3 regions of the Metabacillus sp. RB-C-LZQ-3-1 genome follow, and region 3 is predicted to be linked to each of the others. Evidence: riboswitches for the same ligand, from Rfam matches in the RefSeq annotation. Region 3 holds a riboswitch; each other region holds the start of a gene.
The links. Region 3 has a riboswitch for cobalamin ahead of AC4GZ8_RS21585 (ABC transporter substrate-binding protein). Riboswitches for the same ligand answer to the same signal wherever they lie in the genome.

Region 1 (4,292 bases), on a different contig from region 3:
CGTACTAGAAGTTGAGCGTAGATAATACGTTGTTTTTAATCCTTCTTTCCATGCAGATAAATGAAGATCAAGCAGATCTTTAGCTTTAATCGTATTTTGTACATAAAGATTGAAAGAGATTGATTGATCTATATGGCGTTGGCGCGCTGCATTTTGTTTAATGCTCCAATGCTGGTCAATAAAATAAGCAGACTTATAATACCAGGTTGTTGTTGAGTTAAGATCTGGAACGGTAACCGGAATTTTATAATCTTTCTTTTCTTCTGAATATACTTTTTGGAAAATTGGATCAATACTTGCTGTGCTTCCTGCAATAATAGATGTGGAAGCATTCGGTGCAACTGCCATTAAATAGCCGTTTCTAACTCCATGAGCCCCAACATCACGCTGTAGAGCATCCCAATCATAGTTGCTTTCCTGTGTGTGGTATCCTCGTTTGTCAAAATAGGCACCAGTTTCCCAATCAGAGCCTTTAAACACAGAGTAGGCCCCTTTTTCTTTCGCAAGCTCCATGCTTGCAGAAATCGTTAAGAAGGAGATTTTTTCGTATAAATGATCTGCGAACTCAACGGCTTCTTCGTGTTCCCATTTAAGCTGCTTTAGAGCTAATAAATGGTGCCAGCCAAAGGTTCCTAACCCAATCGCCCGATATTTTTCATTTGTTAACCTTGCTTGAAGGACAGGGATTGTATTTAAATCGATCACATTGTCCAACATTCTAACCTGAATAGGGATAAGCTTTTCTAACACATCATCTGTAACGGCTTTAGCAAGATTAATAGATGAGAGATTACAAACAACAAAATCACCCGGTGTTTTGACCGTAATAATTTTTCCATCCTCGGTATATTGCTCTTCGACAGTAGTTGGACTTTGGTTTTGTGTAATTTCTGTGCAAAGATTGCTGCAATAGATCATACCTTGATGGGAGTTTGCGTTTTTACGGTTCACCTCATCACGATAGAACATATAAGGAGTTCCTGCTTCTAATTGGCTAATCATGATTCGTTTCATAATCTCAATTGCAGGCACCTTTTCCTTTGAAAGTTGTTCATTTTGGACACATGCCCAATAACGCTCTCTAAAGCTTCCATTTCCTTTTTCCTCGTCGTAAAAATCTTCAATACTGAAGCCCATAACGGTACGAACCTCATGTGGATCAAATAAGTACCAATCAGCCCGTGCTTCAACCTGCTCCATGAAAAGATCCGGAATACAAACTCCTGTAAAAATATCATGTGTTCGCATTCTTTCATCACCGTTATTTAGTTTTGCATCAAGGAAGGAAAAGATATCTTTATGCCACACATCAAGATAGACTGCGATCGCTCCTTTACGCTGCCCAAGCTGGTCAACACTGACAGCCGTATTGTTCAGCTGCTTCATCCATGGAATGATTCCTGAGGAAACCCCTTTAAATCCGCGAATATCACTTCCGCGGCTTCGGATTTTACCGAGATAAGCCCCAACACCGCCACCAGATTTCGATAGATTGGCGATGTCTGTATTGCTATCAAAAATTCCTTGAAGACTGTCATCAATCGTATCGATAAAACAGCTTGATAGCTGTCCTACAGGTTTTCCGGCATTTGAAAGAGTTGGTGTTGCTACTGTCATATAAAGATTACTCATAGCCCAGTAAGCTTGCTTAATGAGTTCAAGACGGTTAGCTTTGTTTTCCTTTGCCATTAATGTCATAGCAATCACTAAAAATCGTTCCTGCGGCAGCTCATATACTTGTTTCGAAAAATCTTTTGTTAGATAGCGATCTGCTAATGTTCGTAGGCCAATATATGTAAATAAATAGTCGTTTTCCGGCTTAAGAAAGGATCCAATTTGGGTTATCTCATCCTTTGAATAATTTTCTAATAAGCTTGAGCTATAAAGTCCTTTTGAGATAAGTGTTGAAATAAGCTCGTAAAAATCTCCATATTTTTGCTCTTTCTTATATCCTCGATTTGCTGCCGCTTCTTTATAAAGTTTTGATAAATAAATGTGTGCACAGAAGTAGGTCCATTCGGGCTCTTGTTCATTAATATTAGATAATCCTTCTAAAATAAGAAGATTAATTAGCTGTTCAGAGGTATAGGATTCTCTTTGAAGGATCGTATTTTCTATACGATTAAGATATTCGTCAATATTTAGTGTTGGAAAATGTTGATGAATGCTTTTGATAAAGGTTGTTAGTTTTCCGAGATCAAATGCTTCTGTTCCATTTTGCTGATCCAGGATCATTGGGGATAATGTTGTCTTGCTCATGTATATTCCTCCGTCTGTACGTTTTTTAGCGGGGGAAAGATAAAACGACAGAAAGAGAGCAAGTCATTGAAGTTGAATAGCTCAAGAGATTTACTATCGTTTCATCTTCTCAGTCCCCGAAGAAATTGAAACTTTCACAAGGTTTAGGTAGGTCTCCTGACTTATGTTCTTCCTACTATGAGTCCTTCCCATACATGAGGTACAGTGGTAATCTCAATTCGTCACACTTACAGTTGCGGGGACAGTTCTGGATTTTCACCAGATTCCCTATTAAGCTAACAAAGCGCCTAACTCTCGTAAAGATACAATATATAGTTTTTCATTAGAAGTTAAAATCAATATATAGTTGATTTAACGATATGATTCCATGATAAATCAGTTGGATCAAATTAGCAATAGCTATTTTAAAAAGAAACTAGAATAATAGATTTAGATTATTCAGAAGTGATATAGAACAAAGATAACAGGAAAATGAATTGAACTCCAAATAAAAACCTTCTTCTAAAAAGATTGTTGTTTGGTCTGTTGATATTTTCCAATTGCTATAGGGAATTGTTGTTTGATCGAAAGGTGTGAGATTCCACGGGAACAAAGCTGGAAAGGTATCCCTACGGGAGTTTAATGAATATAACAATTGAAAAAACTGGTAATGTACGATTTTTTTGGTTGTTTAACCAAGCAGAAAATACATTAATTTTTAGTTATTTACTGGTCCTGTTTCTAAAGGGGACTTTTACCTTAAATATATGGGAGTAAATAACAAGTTTTTTACCTTTATTAAAAGCAGTTTTCAGTCCATTTAAGAACAAGTAAAAATCGAGTTAATCGACAAATTTTTCGGAAGAGCTTGTTTATAATGACATTAGCTTTTAAGGAAGGGAGTTGAAAATACCCTATCATTAATTGCTTGTGATGATCACTTGATAATATGAAGGAGGAATCAAAATGGTATTCAAAACATCCTGGAAATTATCGGCTCCTATTCTAGCCGTGATGCTTGCTGCAGCATGCAGTGATGGTCAAGACATGCAGGAAGATATTCAAGAACAGCCTGTAAATGGTGAAATGGACACAGAGGAACCAATGGGTGGAGAGACAGATTCTGAAGTACCTGAAAGTGAAGAAATGGTTCCAGAAGAGCCTGCAAGTGATGAGATGAATCCGGAAGAACCTGCTGATGAAGAAACAAATACAGAAGATCCTTCTAACCAATAATGTGGGATTTTTCTTTAAAGTATTTAGCTAAAATCGATTAATGTAATCAAATGAAAAATTTAATCCCAATCTATTATTCATTGTATTTGATATTCCATTTAGAAGTTACAATGTAGTTATTAATCAACATTAATATTAATATCGATTAGGAACTAAGTTTGTATCTTAAAGGTACATTGTCAAACCCTAATGCTAATATATAAAGTTATTTTGATCACGATTAAAAGGTTTACACCAAAAATAAGCGACCTGTTATTCCTCCTAATCAGAATAACAAGGTCGCTTATCTTATTTCCTTATTCATTATTTTTACAACTCTTTCATACAACAGAATCTTATTTTAATGCTTAATTCATAATGAACCAAACTAATAGAAAGTGTAAATATAAATACCCCTTTTTCTTCTATGGAAATTATATCAAAATATGGCCATTAATCATGTTGGGGGACATCTTCATATTTTTGGCTTTGACATCAGAGCATGAAGTGGCTATTATAAATATGGTTGTTTGTGAAAAATAATAAAAGGCTACTAAATATTTTGTGAAAAAAAACAATTACAAGACAATAATTAAATTTTATGATAGTACTACATAGGTGAAAGCGCTAACAATTGGAGGGGTGTACAACAAAATGATGGACATAATAGGGAAAATCAATGGGGTTCTATGGGGAACGCCCAGTTTAATTTTGTTATTTGGGACAGGCTTATTTTTAACAGTTGCTTTGAAAGGTTTACAGTTTAGAAGATTGCTATATGCCTTTAAATTGGGATTTGGTAGAGAAGAAGAATCTTCAGCAGCAGAAGGGGATGTAAG
Region 2 (4,292 bases), on a different contig from region 3:
ATTTTTTGTGAACTCATTTATTTTTTTATCAGATAATGGAAACGAAATAAAATAATGTCGTCATTTTTGTATTTTTTATGTTTTACATTAGGTCATTAAAGCTGTGAGTGTTTTTTCTACTGCTGATAACACATAAGGTTTTTCTCTTCAACAAAAAATGCGGGATCTAAAGATTCCGCATTTTTCGTTAAATAATATTTATCCTTTATTTACAAGTAATTTTTCTCTCGATTGCTTTGCCGCTTCTACCATCACCTTTAGCGCTTCAACCGTTTCATCAATTCCTCGGGTTTTTAAGCCACAATCCGGGTTAATCCAGAATAATTTCGGATCTAATACTTGAAGTGCACGATCAATATTTTTTATTAATTCCTCAACCTGTGGTACGCGAGGACTGTGAATATCATACACACCAAGCCCGATACCTTTGTTATATGTAGTTTCCTCAAAGGCTTGAATTAATTCCCCATGACTCCTTGAAGTTTCAATAGAAATGACATCAGCATCAAGTGCTTTAATTGCATCAATAATATCTTTGAAATTTGAATAACACATATGTGTATGAATTTGTGTATCATTTTGAACTGAGGATGTGGCAAGCTTAAATGCATATACTGCTGCATTAAGATAACTTTCCCAGTTTTCTTGCTTTAATGGCAGCCCTTCTCTAATCGCTGGCTCATCAACTTGGATCATTCGAATCCCATTCTCCTCGAGACTTTCAACCTCTTTTCTAAGCGCCAGTGCAATTTGATTTGCCACATCATAGCGTGATATATCATCCCGGACAAATGACCAATTTAGAATCGTAATAGGTCCTGTTAACATTCCTTTAACGGGTTTTGATGTTAATGACTGGGCATAGACAGTTTCTTTAACAGTCATGGATTGCTTTAAATCTACATCACCGTAGATAAGCGGGGGTTTCACACATCGTGAGCCATATGATTGCACCCATCCAAATTTTGTAAATTGAAACCCAGCTAGCTTTTCACCAAAGTATTCCACCATATCTGTTCGTTCGAATTCTCCATGGACAAAAACATCTAAGTCCAGTTCTTCCTGAATTTCGATCCATTTTTTAATCTCTGCTTTAATGTATTCCTCATATTCCACATCGGTTAACTCACCTTTCCGCCACTTTAGACGATGGTTTCTTACTTCTTTTGTCTGCGGGAAGCTACCAATTGTTGTCGTTGGAAGGAGGGGTAATCGAAAAGTCTTTTTTTGAATCTCCTGACGAACAGAAAAATCAGCTTTCCGCTCCGCTTTATATAAATGAATATTTCTTGTAGCATCCTGAACTTCTGCGTTGTTTCGAAATGTTGATTTGTTTAATGCTTGAATAGCTGATGTGCTTGAGTCGATCTCTTTTTGTACAGTTTCAATTCCATGATTCATTCCTTTTGTCAGTAGAACAACTTCATTTATTTTTTCATCAGCAAAAGATAATGCATTTTTCAGAACTTTATCTAGTGTTTCTTCATTAGTTACTGTGACTGGAACATGTAACAAACTTGATGATGGTTGTAAGATTAAACGATCCCTTGAAACAAACTCCGATAATTCTGTAATGAGTGAAATCTTTTCTTCAAGATTGCATCTCCATATGTTACGTCCATTGATCACTCCTGCTGCTAACACCTTATCTGAAGGAAAACCATATTGGTTTATTGCAGAGAGATGATATCCTCCATCATGAACGAAATCTAGCCCAATCCCCTGAACTGGCAGAGAGCATACCTCTTTAAAATAATCAATTCGGTCAAAATATGTTTGCAAAATCACCTTTACATTTGGTGCTGCTTCATGTAACTGTTGATAGACTTCTTGGAATAGTTCAACTTCAACGTCCGTAATAGTTGTAGATAAAATCGGTTCATCGATTTGAACCCACCTTACACCTTCTGATTGTAATTGCTGTAAAATGTCAGCATAAATTGTGACAAATTTTTTGACCAATAAATGAAATTCAGACTTCTTATATCCTTTTGAAAGCTTTACAAAGGTAACAGGACCTAAGATTACTGGTTTTCCTTCTATTTCAAGCTTTTGTTTTGCTTCTTTATAATATTGGAGAGGACGGTTTTCAACAAGTTGAGGTTCGACATCATATAATTCCGGAACAATGTAATGATAATTTGTGTTAAACCATTTTGTCATTTCACAAGCAACCGCATCTTTATTCCCTCTTGCCATATCAAAATATGTCTCGATTGAAACAGGTCCGCCATGATAATCAAAACGCTTTGGTACTAGACCAAACATAACTGCTGTATCAAGTACATGATCATATAAACTAAAATCACCAACTGGAATTAGATCAATTCCTTGTTCTTTTTGCTTCTTAAGATGTTGAAGTCGGATCTCTTCCATTTGCTTTAAAAATTTGTCTTGATCAAGATTGCCTGCCCAATATTGTTCAAGCACTTTTTTCCATTCGCGTTTTTCCCCAATACGTGGATAGCCTAAGTTTGAACTTTTTATTTGTGTCATTATCTTCCTACACTCCTCTAATCTTTATTTTTTGTCCCAAACTAAAAAATCTCTCTTTTCAAATTAGAAAAGAGAGATTCATACGCATAGCTAACTAGAGTTGAGACATTCTGGCTTTCTCAACACGTATTCCTCACTCCTCCCTATACATCCGTAGGTACAAGCGCATATAACAGGCAGGTCTCCTGACTTAGGTTCATTGCTTCTTATCCCTTCCCATTCCATTTTGAAATAGTGGTAATTGATAAGTTGCTCCTCATTACAGTGGCGGGACCGTGCCGGATTTTCACCGGGCTTCCCTTTTAAGCTATGATCGAATCACACAGCACCTGATACATTTGATATGTAATTTTTAAGATGATGTTCTAAAAGCAAAAAAGACCTCTCTTTATCATAAATAGAGAGGTCTTCATCTTGAAATCCCCTCTTATCTGTCAAAGCAATAACTTTGCAGGAATTAGCACCTTTTCAACAAATTATCGTTGAATGGTTGCCGGGCTTCATCGGGCCAGTCCCTCCACCTCTCTGAATAAGAGTTTTTAGATAATTATTTATGTTTTGAATTTAATAGTCATCTTAGCATGAGAAATGAAAACTGTCAAAAAGAATTTTTAAAGTAGGGTGTTTTCGTAGGATAATGTGGCAAAGAAAGATGATAGATTACTAAATTTATTAAACAAAGAAATCTAAGAATTACAGTTGTTTAAATGCAAAAAACCTGCTAGATCATTGATCTAACAGGTGAACGATTATAATTCTCCTACCGAAGAGGGACGTACCTTTGCTTTATCTGCTGCACTCGCATTCTTGTTTGCATCTTCTCTATTTTCAGCCATTTCTTCTACCGTTTTTACTTTTAACCGAGCTGCTCCTGTATAATTCTTTGTAGGTATCCGAGGTTGAGTATTTAGACGTTTTTTTGCTTCCAAGATCGCTTTTGAATATTGAGGCAACCATTTTTCCTGCGCAACTAACATTTCATCAGTCATTTGCCATATTTCTTTCGGATTACATACTGCACCAACTAGCGGATCCATCATCATCGCTTGACGTAAAAGCAGATCATCTCCCTTAACAGCAGCTTCTACCGCTAAACGCTGGACGGAAATGCTTACATTACAAACAGCAGCACATCCAAGAGGAAGATCTCCTACATGCGGCATATTTATTCCGTTTCGATCGACATACCCTGGTGCTTCAATAATCGCATCATCAGGAAGGTTAGAAATAATTCCATTATTCACAACATTAAAATGCCCGCGATAAACTCTTCCTGTTTCAAGACCTTCGATAATATATGAACCATGCTCTTCACTTCGGTTTTCCTGTTTATATGTAAGTGCAGGCTCCTTCATCCAATTCGGAAAATCTGATTCAAACCAATTCCTTCCCTCTGTGCAGACACGTAAATATCCACCTGTTTCCCCGTTTATCCATGAACCTAAATCAATCCATTCATTTATCTCATCTGGGCGTTTACGATACCAAGGGACATATTCACTTAAGTGTCCATTAGATTCAGTAGAGTAATAGCCAAATCTCTTTAGCATGTCAATTCTCACTTTTTCTGTTTTACTAAACTCAGGATGTTGTTCAAAAGCCTCCAGTATCTGACCTGTTAGATCCTCTCCCTTATGTTTCACACTAATATACCAAGTCTGATGATTGATACCAGCGCAAATAATATCAATTTCCTCTTTTTTATATCCTAAAGCTTCTGCAATTTGCCGATGTCCTCCTTGAACTCCATGACAAAGTCCGATTGTCCGAACACCACCATATGTATTGCAGGCCCA
Region 3 (4,292 bases):
TGTGGATAACGACCAAGCGCGATAATTTCTTCGACGGTGTAATCAAATGATACATTTGCTTCCTGTGTGAGAACAGCCATTTTCTTCGCCTTATCAAGCTTTGAAAGTCTGGAAACTGGTTGATTTGATAAGAAGACCTCCCCATCCATTATCGGCAATTGACCAGTAATTAGCTTAAAAATCGTTGTTTTTCCACTTCCATTAGGTCCGAGGAGTGAAAAAAATTCTCCTTGTCCAATCTCAACATCGATTCCATTAATAATGGGCGGATTCGAGTAGCCACCTACTAAGTTTTCAATTCTTAACATTTATGATCCCCTCCGCCCAAGACGTTCTCGAATTAATAAAAGTGCGAATACTGGTGCCCCAATAAGGGCTGTAATCACACCAATCGGCAATTCCTTAGGTGCGATAATCGTACGCGAAACTAAATCTGCTAAAATAAGAAAAGCTCCTCCAACAAGCATTGACAAAGGAAGGACATGACGATGATTTGGACCTGTTATGAGCCGAATAAGATGTGGTATCACAAGTCCAACAAAACCAATCGAACCAGATACCGCCACAGCAGCACCTGTTAATAAGGAGGCTCCAATTAAGATGAAAATCTTCCTTTTTCTCACATCAACACCAATATGATCAGCGGCATCCTCGCCAAGGGCTAACGCATTCAGCTCTCGATGGTTGAAAAATAAGATTAAGGAACCAAGCACCATAAAAGGAACAATTAGTTGAACATGTGTCCAGTTTCTCATTCCAACACTTCCATATAACCAATAAATAATTTGTGTCATCGAATCTCGGTCACTTAAAGAAATTATGAGTGAAACGATTGCCCCTATAAAAGAACTCACAATAATGCCTGCTAAGATAATCGTTTCAATTGCAAGGTTGCGGCTGCTTAATTTTACAAGCCCAAAAACAAGAAACAAAGTTAGAAATCCACTAATAATCGCGACAACTGGAAGAGTAAAGTTTCCTAAGCCGATGATGGAAAACTGAAAAAAAATAACAAACACCGCACCAAGAGACGCTCCAGATGACACCCCAATTGTATAGGGATCTGCCAATGGGTTGCGTAAAAGCCCTTGAAAAGCTGCTCCTGCTAATGCTAAAGAAGCTCCAACGCAAAATCCAAGAAGTACTCTTGGTAAACGAATATTCCAAATAATCATTTCTTCGTTTTTGGGTATTTGTTCTAACCAGCCAAAACCTATGGTATTGTCGGATATAATATGTAAAATCGTTGTAACGGGCACCTGCACACTGCTAATAAATAAGCCAAGGAGGGCTGTACTAAGTACAAACCCTCCGCTTAGAATATACAGCCACGTAATCTTACTTTTCAAACACTTCAGGATAAATAAGCTTCGCAAGTGTCTCGACTCCTTCAATTAAACGAGGGCCTGGTCTTGTAACAGTATCGTTATCAACATCAAACACCTGTTCATTTTTAATCGCAGGTACGTCCGCCCATCCTTTACGTGCTAAAACTTGCTCACTTGGATTTTCTACATAATAGCCATAGGTTGTAATAATCACATCAGGATTTAATTTGACAATTTCCTCTTCTGTTAGTTTTACCCAACCATCTTGATCTTCTGCAGCATTAATGGCATTAATTGATTCTAGCATTTCATGCATAAACGTGTTTTTACCTGTAGTAAAGATATCTGGTGATGGAGAAACTTCTACCCATACTTTCTTTTTGTCTGTAATTTCTGCTGCTTTTTCTTTCACAACATCAAGGCGATCCTTCATATCTGTCACGATTTCATTTGCTTTATCTTCAGTACCTGTTGCTTGTCCAATCATTTCGATATTTTTATATACTTCTTCAAATGAAGATGTATCACCAACAACGATTACTTTCGTTCCTGCTTCTTCAAGCTGCTTTAAAATGTCAGGATGTGTTTCATAATGATAATCGGTTACTAACGCAAGATCTGGTTGAAGGGAAAGAACCTTTTCAATATTGATGTCCTGTCCGCCAACTTTTTCTTTCTCTAGAGCTTCTGGAGGATAGTTACAGAAATCGGATACACCTACAATTTTATCTCCTAATCCAAGCGCATATGCAATTTCAGTATTACTTGCTTGAATAGAGACAATTGATTCTGGCTCAGATTCAATCGTTACCTCTTGGTTGGCATCATCGGTTATTGTGACAGGAAATGGCTGTCCATTTACTGTATTGCCTTCTTCCTGTGCTGTCCCAGTCTCTGAATTCTGTTCTCCTTGCGTATTGTCCTCTTGTGACCCACATCCCACAATCATGAACATGCTTAACAGAAGAACAATACTTAATAAACCCCACTTCTTCATAAACGTACTCATTTTTCATTCTTCCTTTCTTTTTTGAACACAAAAAAACGCTATTCCTGTGGAAAGCGTTGATTAAAGGCGTCTATTTCAATGATCTCTTGTTCATTCTATGTATAAACATGCAATCTACTATATAAATAATAGCATTAACAATAAGAGATTACGAGCGCTTTAAACATTCCTTTCCTCGAGGAAGCTTAAAAAAACAAATAGGCAGGTCTCCTGACTTACGAATATAGCGGTCGGTTTCTCCTTCCCATGCTTTTACACAGTGGATCTTGTATAACCTTCCTTCTCGATTACAGTGGCGGGACCGTGTTGGATTTACACCAAACTTCCCTCTTAGTCTTACATATCTCTATGAAAGAAACCTATTTGTTTTATATTCATTTTTTTGTTTTCTATTAGTGAGTATAGTATAGTCTTGGTGGTTTGTAAAATAGATAAAGTGAATTTTTTATATATCTGTATCAAAGATAGTTTGCCTTTTAAAGTATTTTTGTCCATTGTGATAAATTGATTACAGTGTACAAATAAAAAATACCTGCTCCCAATGGGAGAGCAGGTTCTAACATTGATAAGAATTAAAGTCTATTTTGCGTTCTCATCAGGTTGATGAATGCCAAAAATATTTCCTTCAGTATCCATATAATACCCTTGCCATGCCATTCCAGGCAAAGCATGTTTTGGCTTAACAACCTTGCCTCCATTGTTTAGAATTTTAGATTCAGTAGAATCTAAATCTTCCACTACCATCGTGCATGTATAACCATTTTGCGGGTGGTCTTGAGATGGAGAAGCACTTTGGCGTTGCATTAAAGCTCCGTTAATTCCGGGTTCGTTCGCATCACCTGTCACTGCGCCGAAATAAGGCATTCCAGCGTAGTCGCTCCAATCTTCAAATGTCCAACCCAATACATCTCCATAAAACTTTTTAGCGCGTTCCATGTCATCAACATGAATTTCGAAATGTATTAATCTACCCATCATATCCTCCTTGACCTGTTTTGTATTTTGTACTGTTTGTTACGAGTATGTATTTCTCCTTAGTGCATGGGTACTCCTTCTTTATTAAGAAATATTTGTAAAAAAAAGGATATCTGTTGATTTCTTTCCATATCAACATTTGAAAAAATCAACAGATAGCTTTTATTAAAAGGTGAGCTCTTTTGTTTGCATTACTTCCTGAGGTTGTTCCTTTATGAGAAAAACTCCCAACAAACCTAACATTGAAAACAACACAGGAATCATAAAGCCGTAAAAATAACCAACATGACTTGCTGAAGCTTGAAAAGAGTCCAACACAGCTCCAAAAATGCCCGGTAATAAAACTGCACTTAAGAAGCCTCCCATGTTTGCAAAACCTGTAGCAACTCCTACTTCTTTTGTGTCAAATGATTGGCGTACAACTGCGAAAGTTAAAGCACTTGCACCATTTCCAAAGCCAATCATGAAAAAGAGGACAACGAGCATAAAAAGTGGTGGTTTTCCACTAAATAGTAGAAAGGAAGCCCAACATATAAAAATCATTGCATGGATAATCATATAGGGTTTTTTGATTGAATTCAGCCGACTTGAAATCATCGTTGATAATGGTGCACCAATAATGGCCCCAAAAAGTCCGATCATAACAAATTGACTAGCAGCAGACAATGACATATCAAACACATACATGCCATACGGAACGGCCCATGAGCCGATAAAGCCGACATATGTACCAACTGCACCGAAGTGACAGAAAAAGGCTGCCCATGCTTGGCGATTTGAAAAAATCCGCTTTAAAATTACCATGGTTTTCTCAGGCTTAGATGTTCTTTTAGGACTCGAGTCTAGTGAAATATTGTTTTTAATCATTCGTCTTGGATTAAGAATAAGGACAACATATAGAAGAATTCCACATAGTAATAAAAGGATGCCCATAGTTAAAAAAGAAGTTCTCCAACCCATTAAGCCAATCCAGAGTGAAA

Region 1: linked by a shared signal. The riboswitch ahead of AC4GZ8_RS10410 (ribonucleoside-diphosphate reductase subunit alpha) and the one ahead of AC4GZ8_RS21585 (ABC transporter substrate-binding protein) in region 3 are both predicted to bind cobalamin.
Region 2: linked by a shared signal. The riboswitch ahead of metE (5-methyltetrahydropteroyltriglutamate--homocysteine S-methyltransferase) and the one ahead of AC4GZ8_RS21585 (ABC transporter substrate-binding protein) in region 3 are both predicted to bind cobalamin.

What each region holds. Positions count from the first base shown of each region.
Region 1 is NZ_JBZFLI010000005.1:209,053-213,344, forward strand. It holds gene AC4GZ8_RS10410 (ribonucleoside-diphosphate reductase subunit alpha) at 1-2,259, opposite strand, end outside; cobalamin riboswitch at 2,389-2,565, opposite strand; gene AC4GZ8_RS10415 (hypothetical protein) at 3,205-3,474, shown strand; gene AC4GZ8_RS10420 (alanine/glycine:cation symporter family protein) at 4,111-4,292, shown strand, end outside.
Region 2 is NZ_JBZFLI010000002.1:143,615-147,906, reverse strand. It holds gene metE (5-methyltetrahydropteroyltriglutamate--homocysteine S-methyltransferase) at 199-2,496, opposite strand; cobalamin riboswitch at 2,655-2,844, opposite strand; SAM riboswitch class I at 2,921-3,032, opposite strand; gene AC4GZ8_RS04090 (alpha-glucosidase/alpha-galactosidase) at 3,246-4,292, opposite strand, start outside.
Region 3 is NZ_JBZFLI010000018.1:62,230-66,521, reverse strand. It holds gene AC4GZ8_RS21595 (adenosylcobinamide amidohydrolase) at 1-308, opposite strand, end outside; gene AC4GZ8_RS21590 (FecCD family ABC transporter permease) at 309-1,376, opposite strand; gene AC4GZ8_RS21585 (ABC transporter substrate-binding protein) at 1,339-2,325, opposite strand; cobalamin riboswitch at 2,521-2,715, opposite strand; gene AC4GZ8_RS21580 (VOC family protein) at 2,917-3,312, opposite strand; gene AC4GZ8_RS21575 (MFS transporter) at 3,478-4,292, opposite strand, start outside.